DNA from 3 places in the Exiguobacterium sp. s189 genome. Region 2 is predicted to be linked to each of the others. Evidence: riboswitches for the same ligand, from Rfam matches in the RefSeq annotation. Region 2 holds a riboswitch; each other region holds the start of a gene.

Region 1 (3,280 bases), on a different contig from region 2:
ACGATGGCGATCATCATAATTGGTTTGCGTCCGTATAGATCAGCAAGCCGTCCCCCAATCATCGAGCCGAGGAGCGCCATGATCGGTCCCGTCGCCATGATGATTCCGACTTGAAGATAGCTGTCTAACTGGTCACTATAATAAAGGACTAAGAATGGGGCAATCATGAACATCATGATTCCCGTGATCGTTTCTCCTAAGAAACGTATCCAAATGTTGCGGTCGAGTTGCTTGAGTGATTGAAACATACAGGTCACCTGCTTTATTTAATTTTAGACACAAAAGGGACGTCATATGCATGAAGGCATACGACGTCCCACGTTGTTTATGCATGCCTAGTTAGGCAGGCATCTTAGATATGAATCAATCGAAGAGGTGCCTGCCAATCAGTATGAACTTGAATGAATGGTTTCGAAGATACTACTGACATGGGAACCTCTCCTTTCTGTTAATTGTTGTTCTTCTCTTCAACTGTATGACACATTTCATCAATGTGTCAACAAATTAGTGGGAGGATTTAGAGTAATTCATTTAAATTTTTTCGGTTTAAACGATAATCAATCAGTCTAGACAAGACCACTTGAATCATCGCCGTAATCGGAACACTCACAAACATGCCGACGAGACCAAATAGACTTCCTCCGATGATAATCGATGTGATGACCCAAAATGGAGTGATTCCGACGCTGTCGCCCAAAATCTTCGGTCCGAGCCACAATCCGTCAAATTGTTGCAACAAGAAGATGAACAAGAGCACCAATACGGCGGTGAACGGATCATAAAAGTAAGTGATGATAAACGCTGGAATCATCCCTAATAGCGGACCGACGTATGGGATAAAATTGAGCACACCGACGATGACACCAAGAAGTAACGCGTATGGAGCCCCGATGATTAAGAGTCCGATGACAGCGAGAACACCGATGATCAGACAATCGAGTGATTTACCGATGATGTATCGTTTAAAAATGTAGTCCATCTCCTGAAAGATATCGATTGTCGTCTTCGCAGTGCCCACTGGTAAGAGCGCGTAGAGAAGGCGTTTGAACATGCGAGCGAAGACTTCTTTGTCCTTTAACAGATAGATGGAGATGACAATCCCGATTAAGAAGTTGATCAATGTCATCGTGAAACTAGAGACATAACTGACAGAAGAGAGGACGGCCGTCTCGACCCATCCGGAATAACGATCCTCGAAGCGTGCAAAATCAATCGCCTGGGCGATCGTCGCGTTATAGTCTTTCAGGTAATTGTTTACATCACCTAAGAACGCATCGATTTGACGGATGTAGACGGGTAACTCCTCGATGAGTGATGAAAGACTCGAGTAGATCCGCGGGAACAACGTGACGACCGAGATTGCTAAAATCCCGATAAACGTGATATAGACGATGAGCAGACCTTGATATCGCTTCAAATGGAACCGTTCTTCAATATAAGAGAGTACGGTGTTAAGTAATAAAGCGATGGCAATCCCCATGATGATTGGGGTCAGTAACTGAAACGTGTACTGCAAAACACGTGAGATGGTATCCGGTTCACTGATGACCCGCCATAAGACGAGTAAAATCAGACCGATCACACTGAGTTTCCAAATAAGTTGACGATTAAGCTCCAATGCTCTATCCCCTCATACAAATATAATTTTTCTACTCTTTTACTATGAATGTTTTTTGAAAAGGATTCAATAGATGTTCACTTTGAAAAAATGTTTGACACCGTTGGAAATGTCTGGTTAACTTAGGAACATACAAAAATTACATAGCGAATAACACTTTCTATCAAGAGAAGCGGAGGGACTGGCCCGATGAAGCTTCAGCAACAGATTGCAAAATACTGTGCTAATTCCAGCAAGGTGACCTTGAGAGATGGGAAGGTGGTTGACTACATACGTCTGTATTGAGCACCCCTTTCCTCAGAAAGGGGTGTTTTTTCGTATCAGGAGGAAGAATCATGGCAGACAGACGTTCACAATTATTAAAATCCTTACCGACGCAACACTTCGTCGGATTAGCAGAAGAGGTCGCAGCGGTAGAGGCAAGCGGGAAGAGCGTCATCCGACTCGGGCAAGGGACACCCGATTTACCGACGCCCGCTCCAATCTGTGAGGCGCTCGAACGTGCCATCACGGACCCGACCACACACCAATACGGTCCATTTCGAGGACAGACCCGATTGAAAGAAGCGGTCGCATCATTTTACTCTCGTGAATATGGTGTCGAACTCGATCCGGAACGAGAAGTCGCGATCTTGATCGGTAGCAAATCAGGTTTGATCACACTCCCACAATGTCTTCTCGAACCGGGTGACGGGATTTTACTCCCGAACCCGGGTTACCCGGATTACATCTCGGGGGCGCGTCTGGCTGGTGCGGAAATCATCGATTTGACGTTAAAAGAGGAACATGGCTTTCTTCCGGACTATTCAACACTCGACCCGTCCCACGCGAAACTCATGTATTTGAACTACCCGAGCAATCCGACTGGGGCTGTTGCGACGCCGGCATTCTTTGAAGAAACCGTCGCGTTTGCGAAGAAGCATGATGTGATGGTCGTCCACGATTTCGCTTATGGAAGCATTGGGTTCGACGGTTATGTTCCCCCGAGCTTCCTTCAGGCAGATGGTGCGAAAGAAATTGGAATTGAAGTATACACGATGTCGAAGGCGTTCAATATGTCGGGGTGGCGTGTCGCGTTCGCGGTCGGGAATGCCGATATCATCGAAGCCATCAACACGTATCAAGATCATGTCCACGTGTCTGTCTTCTCAGCCATTCAAGAGGCAGCGATTGTGGCGTTAGAATCCCCGCGAGACTTGCGTGATGACCTAGCCTCACTTTACGAAACAAGACGAAACCGATTGATTAATGGATTACGCCGGGCGGGGTGGGAGATTGAGGCACCGAAGGGTTCGTTCTTTGTATGGGCGAAAGTACCTGAGGGGGATGCAAAATCGTTCTCGAAAAAGTTACTCCACGAGGCGGGAGTCGCCGTCACACCAGGCTACTTCTTCGGAACAGAGGGAGAGCACCACATCCGTTTCGGTCTCGTATCGTCTGAACAGAAGATTGATGAAGCGGTAGAACGGATTGAGAGACTGTTTGCAGCTTATGAGGAGGTACATTTGTGATACGTCAGGCCGTGCTCGAATATGACCATTCGGATGATGCGCTCGAGGACCTTCATACGGTGATTGGAAACCGGAAGGCACTCGTTTTGAAAGGATTGAACGGATACGGTGAAGCGGTTCACGTGTTCCCTCGTCTAGCAAATCTTCCGAG
Region 2 (3,280 bases):
ATCGTGCGATACGTGGCCACGTCTTGTTCATAGATTTCAATCGCACGCGCCTTGATGGCTTTTGCGATCTGCTCAAAGTCTTCCCCCACATTTAGTCGAAGGAGTGATTCGATGACATGTTGTAAGTTGACCGCTGTTGGTCTTGTCGCAATCAACCGTTGGCCGACCTGGTCCAATTGGCGGTGAAAATATAAATTGTCCTGGAGACGTGATGCCTCTTTCGCGAGGACGAACGCCCCAAAGTAAGCGATGGCCGGTGCTCCCCGAACTTGAAGCGATTTGATCGCCTGTTCGGCCTGTTCGAGCGTTATCACTTCGACATAGCGCTCTTCTTGCGGCAACTGTGTCTGATCTAAAATCGTCAACACTTCCGTGTCGGCATCGAAATGTATGCTTTGCACACTCATACCCGCACCTCCGATAGGACTGGAATCAGCTGATCGATGGATTGAATCTGATGACGCTGTTTGATGAGACGCGTGCCAAGTTCTAGGGCATGACGTTTCCGTTCGATGCGCAGGTCATCCGGCAATGTCTCTAAGTCGGCGACGCCCGCTAGACCGGCCGTCCGCCGAATCAATTCGCAGCCTGCGTAGCCGATGGCATCACTTAAAATCGATGGCAACAGTTCATCCACGAAACCTACCGTGTTGAACGGCTCGACTGCCTGTGTGAAGCGTGTACGGAACGTTTTCTCGAACGTCTCCCAAACAGTGAGCACTTCTGTGAAGCGTTCGAACCGCTTCAACGGATGCGCATATGTCGAGAACACCAAGTGAGCGATGATTTGACCGATGTCAAAACCGAATGGGCCGTAAAACGCAAACTCAGGATCGATGATTTTCGTTTCTTGACGCGTCGCAAAAATGCTTCCTGTATGTAAATCCCCATGTAGCAACGCTTCGTGTTTAGTCACGAACCCGACCTTCAATTTCGTCACTTCAATTTTCAAGGCGAGGTCTGACCAAAGCTGCTCCACGTCTAAACGAAGAGCCGTTTCGATTTGATTCGATTCTGCATCACGATACGGATCAGTGAAGATCAGTTTTTCTGTGATATCGCATAGCTCTGGATTGTAATACTCTTTTTCGATTTGTTTCTTGGCGAGCGGTCCTTTCGCATAGTCAGATGTCGCAAACAACGTTTCCCCGAGGAATGTACCGACGTGACGCGCCAAATTCGGATAGCTCTCTCCTTTTAGGAAACCCGTCCGGACGATTTCAAACGCTGACAAATCTTCTAAAATCGTATAGGCGAGTTCACGGTCGCTACCGAGTACATCTGGTACGAATTGTGGTACGACTTTTGAAAACTCACGGAGTGCCAGTTGTTCGATCCACGAACGGTCAAGCGTGAGCGGCCAGCTCTCTCCAACGACTTTTGCGTACGGCAACGCCTGTTTCACGATTAATGACGTTTCTCCTTGACGAATGCGAAAGACGAGATTTAAATTTCCATCTCCGATTTCCTCACATTCTGCAATCCCCTCTTCTAGTAACCCCAACTGTCGAACGTGTTCGACGACACTTTGTTCTGTAAACGCCTCATAAGCCATGATGATTTTCCCCTTTCTTGAATCTATGCATGAAAAAAGCCCCTTTCTCCGCGAGAAAGAGGCACACCCAAATTGGTTGTTCCTCTCATCTTTCAGACATATGTCTGGTGGATGTAGCACCGTGCCAAATGGTCGGTTGCTGCGGCGTCGTAGGGCCAATTCCCTCTGCCAACTCGCGATAAGAGTAAATGATGTAATTGTGTTTGACGTGTTGAGACGAATATTACGGACTAGGCACGCTAGTTGTCAATCCTCTATTTTCGGTCGACTCCCTATTTTTGACACGCATATATAGAAACATTATTTTCAAACTTTTTTTCTCAAAAAAAGGAATTGACGAGTGAGCGATTCTATGTAAAAATTCAATTAAATTTCACAACTTCACAACTATTCTTATCAAGAGCAGACGGAGGGACAAGCCCGATGATGTCGCAGCAACCGACCAGAGATGGCACGGTGCTAATTCTTGCAGCTATCGCTGAGAGATAAGAGTTCATTGTTTTCGAATGACCTCTTGCCAAGCCAAGAGGTCATTTTTTGTTTGACCTGAAAGGAGGAACTTATGGGAATCATCGCTACTTATGAAATCAAACATACCGATCACGTCGAACGCGTGGCTGAAAAAATCGCACATGAGCTGACTGTCGGGACATGGACCGAATTGAACCATCTCGAGCAGCATCAACTACAGGCGTTCCGCGGTGAGGTCATCGATACCTTCCAACAGGAAACGACGAGTCGTTTCTCGATTCGTTACCCGCTACATAATGTGACGCCGGACTTTTCGTCCATTCTGACGACGACATTCGGAAAGCTGTCGCTCGACCCAAGCGTCCAACTTGTCGACCTAACGCTCCCAGACGAGCTCGAATCGGACTTTCCGGGTGCCGCATTCGGAGTCGAAGGTGTCCGCGACATCCTTCGCGTACACGACCGACCGCTCGCCATGAGCATCTTCAAAGGCGTCATCGGGCGTGACCTTAATTTTTTGGCGACACAACTTCGTGACCAGTTTACAGGTGGCATCGATCTCGTGAAAGACGATGAGATTTTATATGACAACCCGCTCACCCCATCGATCGAACGGGCTCGAATCGGAGCATCAATCATTCAAGAACATCAAGAACTGACGGGTCGTTCCGTTCTATACGCCGTCACGTTGAGCGGACCCGTTTTCACCTTACGCGATCAGGCAAAACGTTTGATCGAAGCGGGCGCGACCGCACTGTTGTTCAATGTGTATACGTACGGGCTCGACGCATTACGAGAGCTCGCCAAAGATCCTGAGATTCACGTCCCGATTTTGGCACATCCCGCTTTCGCGGGAGCGTTGACCGGATCGATTCGTCATTCCCTCCTTTTCGGGAAACTGATTCGACTCGCCGGGGCGGACTTGACGCTCTTCCCGTCGCCATATGGTTCACTCTCGACACCGAAAGACGAAACACAACAGATTCAAACGTATGCGACGGAATCCCATTGGACGAAACCGATTCTGACGGTCCCGTCTGCCGGGATTCACCCAGGACTCGTTCCGGATTTGATTCGTGACTTCGGAACGGATGTCGTCATCAATGCAGGCGGTGGGATTCATGGGCATCCCGACGGTGCGGTTGCCGGTGCGAGGGCATTCCGCCAAGCAATCGATCAGGCAATCGGTAAAACGAGCGAGACCGATGCGTTATCGACTGCGCTAAATGCGTGGGGTGCGCGATGAGTACGCAC
Region 3 (3,280 bases), on a different contig from region 2:
TCCGTCATCGTCATGATGAGGTATCCGATGTATGTCGTAATCTGTGAGATATACGTCAATAAGAAGGCACCGATGCCGCCTGCGACGACAATGACTGTCATCGGCATGACGATGACCGTATACGTCTTCAAGTGGGGAGCGAGCTTCATGACAAGAATCGTAGCGATCGCAGCGGTCACACCGGCTGTGATCACGTCACCGATTCCGGCCATCACGAACGCACCTTCGTTAATTCGAACGGCGCCACTGCCGACATAGGTTGCGATGGCAATCGTTCCAGCCTCTAAAATCGATCGCCCGAACTGCATCGCGACGGCAAGACCGATAATGGCCGGGAGGAGGCGCATCGCAATCGTCGTCGCATCCAATATAAATTGAAGAGACGGAAAATAAGGGAGTATAGCTTTCGTGAGTTCACCGAGCAGCGCGCTCGGGATGAGGGCGATCAGAATCGCCATACTGAGACCGTTTAAGACGTTCATCGTAAATTGCTTTGTCGTACCTGTTGCCTGTTCCGTCATCATTCATTCACCTGTCCTTCTTCTTTGCTGTTATGTACAAAAGCGATAAAGTTAGAACCCATATTATTCCTATCCGACAAAAGAGTCAAGAGAATCATTGAAAAATTCTGAAATTTCACGAAAGCACGATTTTTGAATGGAACTCGAACGACCATTATAATGACAGGAGAGGTGAGAAAAATGATTACAGACGGATTCTTATATATATACGCGCCAATGTGTGGTACATGCGCTGTCGCGGAGAAAATGTTGACGGTCGTCGAGGCGGTCGACCCTGAAATTCGGATTGAAAAGCGCGATGCGAACTATATCCCAAAAGAGCTTGAAGCTTATCAGGTGATGAGTGTCCCAGCACTCTTAAAGCTTGAAAATGGCGAGGTTCGGGATCGTCTTTATGCCTTTCAAAACGTGCAACACGTCCTCTCTTTCGTGAAGTGAGAGAGGAACATTAGAATAATCTGAAAATTTTAAATAATCAGTTGACACAGAAAGTTCACGAATGGTATATTCATTACAACATCTTACTTGAACACAAAATAGGACGCGATATTCCCGACATCAAGACGTTTTGGTGAAGCCGCTGCTACCTTTATACGAATACACGTTAGTCTTCCCTTCGATTGTCCCCCAAAAAAATCAAGCGAAGAAAGACGTTCCGTATAATCGCACGGTCCAAGTCAAGATCGAGTGATGATTGGTGAATTTCCCCCATATAAGGATGTAAATCTTGAACGGGCAAAAGATTTTCATCTATGGGCTGTCCTTCCGTGACTCAAGGTGCTACGTTCTGTGTCGTCCTCGGACGGCACCTTTTTTTGATTTTTTTGAAAAATGATTTGACAGCAGAAAAAGCTGTCGCTATGATAAAGCTAATCGAATACACAACACTCTTATCAAGAGAGGCTGAGGGACTGGCCCTATGACGCCCAGCAACCGCGGAGCAATCCGAAATGGTGCTAATTCCAGCAAGGTGAGAAACCTTGAGAGATGAGAGCAATCGTTGTCCGTACGATAAAGTGCGCACGTTTGCTCAAACGTGCGCGCTTTTTTTGTTGTCAGGAGGGGAATGTATTGATTCAATTACGAAACGTCGCCAAATGGTTCGATACGAAGAATGGTCGTGTCCAGGCGGTCGATGATGTATCACTAACGATTGATCGCGGTGAAATTTTTGGAATAATCGGATATTCGGGGGCGGGGAAGTCGACGCTCATCCGATTGCTCAACCGCCTCGAATCACCGTCTAGCGGTGAAATCGAGGTCGCCGGGAGTGAGCTCACGAAGCTCAGCCCGAAAGAATTACGAGGGGTTCGCAAAAACGTCTCGATGGTCTTCCAGCACTTTAACCTTCTGTGGTCGCGCACGGTCGCAGAAAACATCAGCTTCCCACTCGAATTGATCGGGGTTCCGGCAAGTGAGCGGAAGCGTCGGGTTCAAGAACTCGTCGAGCTCGTCGGACTATCAGGTCGCGAAGACAGCTATCCGTCACAATTATCGGGCGGTCAAAAACAGCGAGTCGGGATTGCCCGCGCGCTCGCTACAAATCCAGAGGTGCTCCTCTGTGACGAAGCGACAAGCGCGCTCGACCCGAAGACGACGGATTCGATTCTTGAACTGCTCGTCAGCATCAATAAGAAACTCGGATTGACAATCGTCCTCATCACGCATGAGATGCACGTCATCCAAAAGATTTGTCATCGCGTCGCCGTGATGGAGGCAGGGAAAGTCGTTGAGACAGGTCAAGTCTCTGACGTGTTCCAACATCCGGAGCAGCCGATCACAAAAGAATTCGTCAAGCAAATCGGGGCGGTCGACGATCTGTCGCTCACGTTCGAACATTTGAAAGCACGCTATCCGAGTGGGCAAATCGTCAAATTGAAATTCTTGAACGAAACGGCAGAACAGCCGATTTTATCTGACGTCCTTAAGACGCACGACATCGGATTCAACATCATCGGCGGTAACGTGACTCAGTCACAAGTCGGTGCGCTCGGCACGCTATTCATCCAATTGATTGGGGAAGCACGAGAAATCGAACGCGCCATCGCGTCGATTCGTTCGCAATCAGTAGAAGTGGAGGTGGAAAGCGATGTTTCCTAACGTAGACTGGCAAATCATGATGGAACAGACATGGGAGACGTTATACATGACGCTCGTCGCAGGTGTCGCGACGTTTGTGATCGGACTCGCTTTAGGTTTGATTCTTTATATTACAAACGAATCGCTATTATTGAAGAATCGTCCAATTTACGTCTTCGTCAGCGCGATCGTCAACGTGTTCCGTTCGATCCCGTTCATCATCTTAATCATCTTACTCATCCCATTCACGTTGTTCCTGCTCGGTACCATGCTCGGTTCGACGGCGGCGCTTCCGGCACTCATCATCGGAGCTGCACCGTTCTACGCCCGTATGGTCGAACTTGCCCTTCGTGAAGTCGACCGCGGTGTCATCGAGGCAGCGGAATCGATGGGCGCGACGAAATGGCAAATCATTTATAAAGTGTTGATTCCGGAAGCTCTTCCGGCAATCGTTTCAGGACTCACGGTGACCATTGTGGCAATCGTCGGTTATACGGCGATGGCCGGTGTCGTCGGAGGCGGCGGACTCGGGAACTTGGCCTTCTTGGAAGGGTTCCAACGCTCACAAAACGACGTCACGTTCGTGGCGACGGTGCTCATCTTGATCATCGTGTTCGTCATCCAGTTCATCGGTGACCGACTCGTCACAAAAATTGATAAACGTTCAGCTTAATTACACA

Evidence for each region. Region 2 has a riboswitch for S-adenosylmethionine ahead of KNO99_RS01855 (2,3-diketo-5-methylthiopentyl-1-phosphate enolase). Riboswitches for the same ligand answer to the same signal wherever they lie in the genome.
Region 1: another riboswitch for S-adenosylmethionine. It lies ahead of KNO99_RS12245 (aminotransferase class I/II-fold pyridoxal phosphate-dependent enzyme); the one in region 2 lies ahead of KNO99_RS01855 (2,3-diketo-5-methylthiopentyl-1-phosphate enolase).
Region 3: another riboswitch for S-adenosylmethionine. It lies ahead of KNO99_RS05720 (methionine ABC transporter ATP-binding protein); the one in region 2 lies ahead of KNO99_RS01855 (2,3-diketo-5-methylthiopentyl-1-phosphate enolase).

What each region holds. Positions count from the first base shown of each region.
Region 1 is NZ_JACSKM010000010.1:44,697-47,976, forward strand. Features, by position in the region: gene KNO99_RS12235 (MDR family MFS transporter) at 1-248, opposite strand, end outside; gene KNO99_RS12240 (AI-2E family transporter) at 518-1,618, opposite strand; SAM riboswitch class I at 1,776-1,875, shown strand; gene KNO99_RS12245 (aminotransferase class I/II-fold pyridoxal phosphate-dependent enzyme) at 1,954-3,129, shown strand; gene KNO99_RS12250 (iron-containing alcohol dehydrogenase) at 3,126-3,280, shown strand, end outside.
Region 2 is NZ_JACSKM010000001.1:366,483-369,762, forward strand. Features, by position in the region: gene mtnA (S-methyl-5-thioribose-1-phosphate isomerase) at 1-407, opposite strand, end outside; gene mtnK (S-methyl-5-thioribose kinase) at 404-1,555, opposite strand; SAM riboswitch class I at 1,638-1,740, opposite strand; SAM riboswitch class I at 1,946-2,047, shown strand; gene KNO99_RS01855 (2,3-diketo-5-methylthiopentyl-1-phosphate enolase) at 2,118-3,272, shown strand; gene KNO99_RS01860 (2-hydroxy-3-keto-5-methylthiopentenyl-1-phosphate phosphatase) at 3,269-3,280, shown strand, end outside.
Region 3 is NZ_JACSKM010000003.1:198,579-201,858, forward strand. Features, by position in the region: gene KNO99_RS05710 (PTS sugar transporter subunit IIC) at 1-524, opposite strand, end outside; gene KNO99_RS05715 (thioredoxin family protein) at 702-959, shown strand; SAM riboswitch class I at 1,409-1,515, shown strand; gene KNO99_RS05720 (methionine ABC transporter ATP-binding protein) at 1,593-2,621, shown strand; gene KNO99_RS05725 (methionine ABC transporter permease) at 2,611-3,273, shown strand.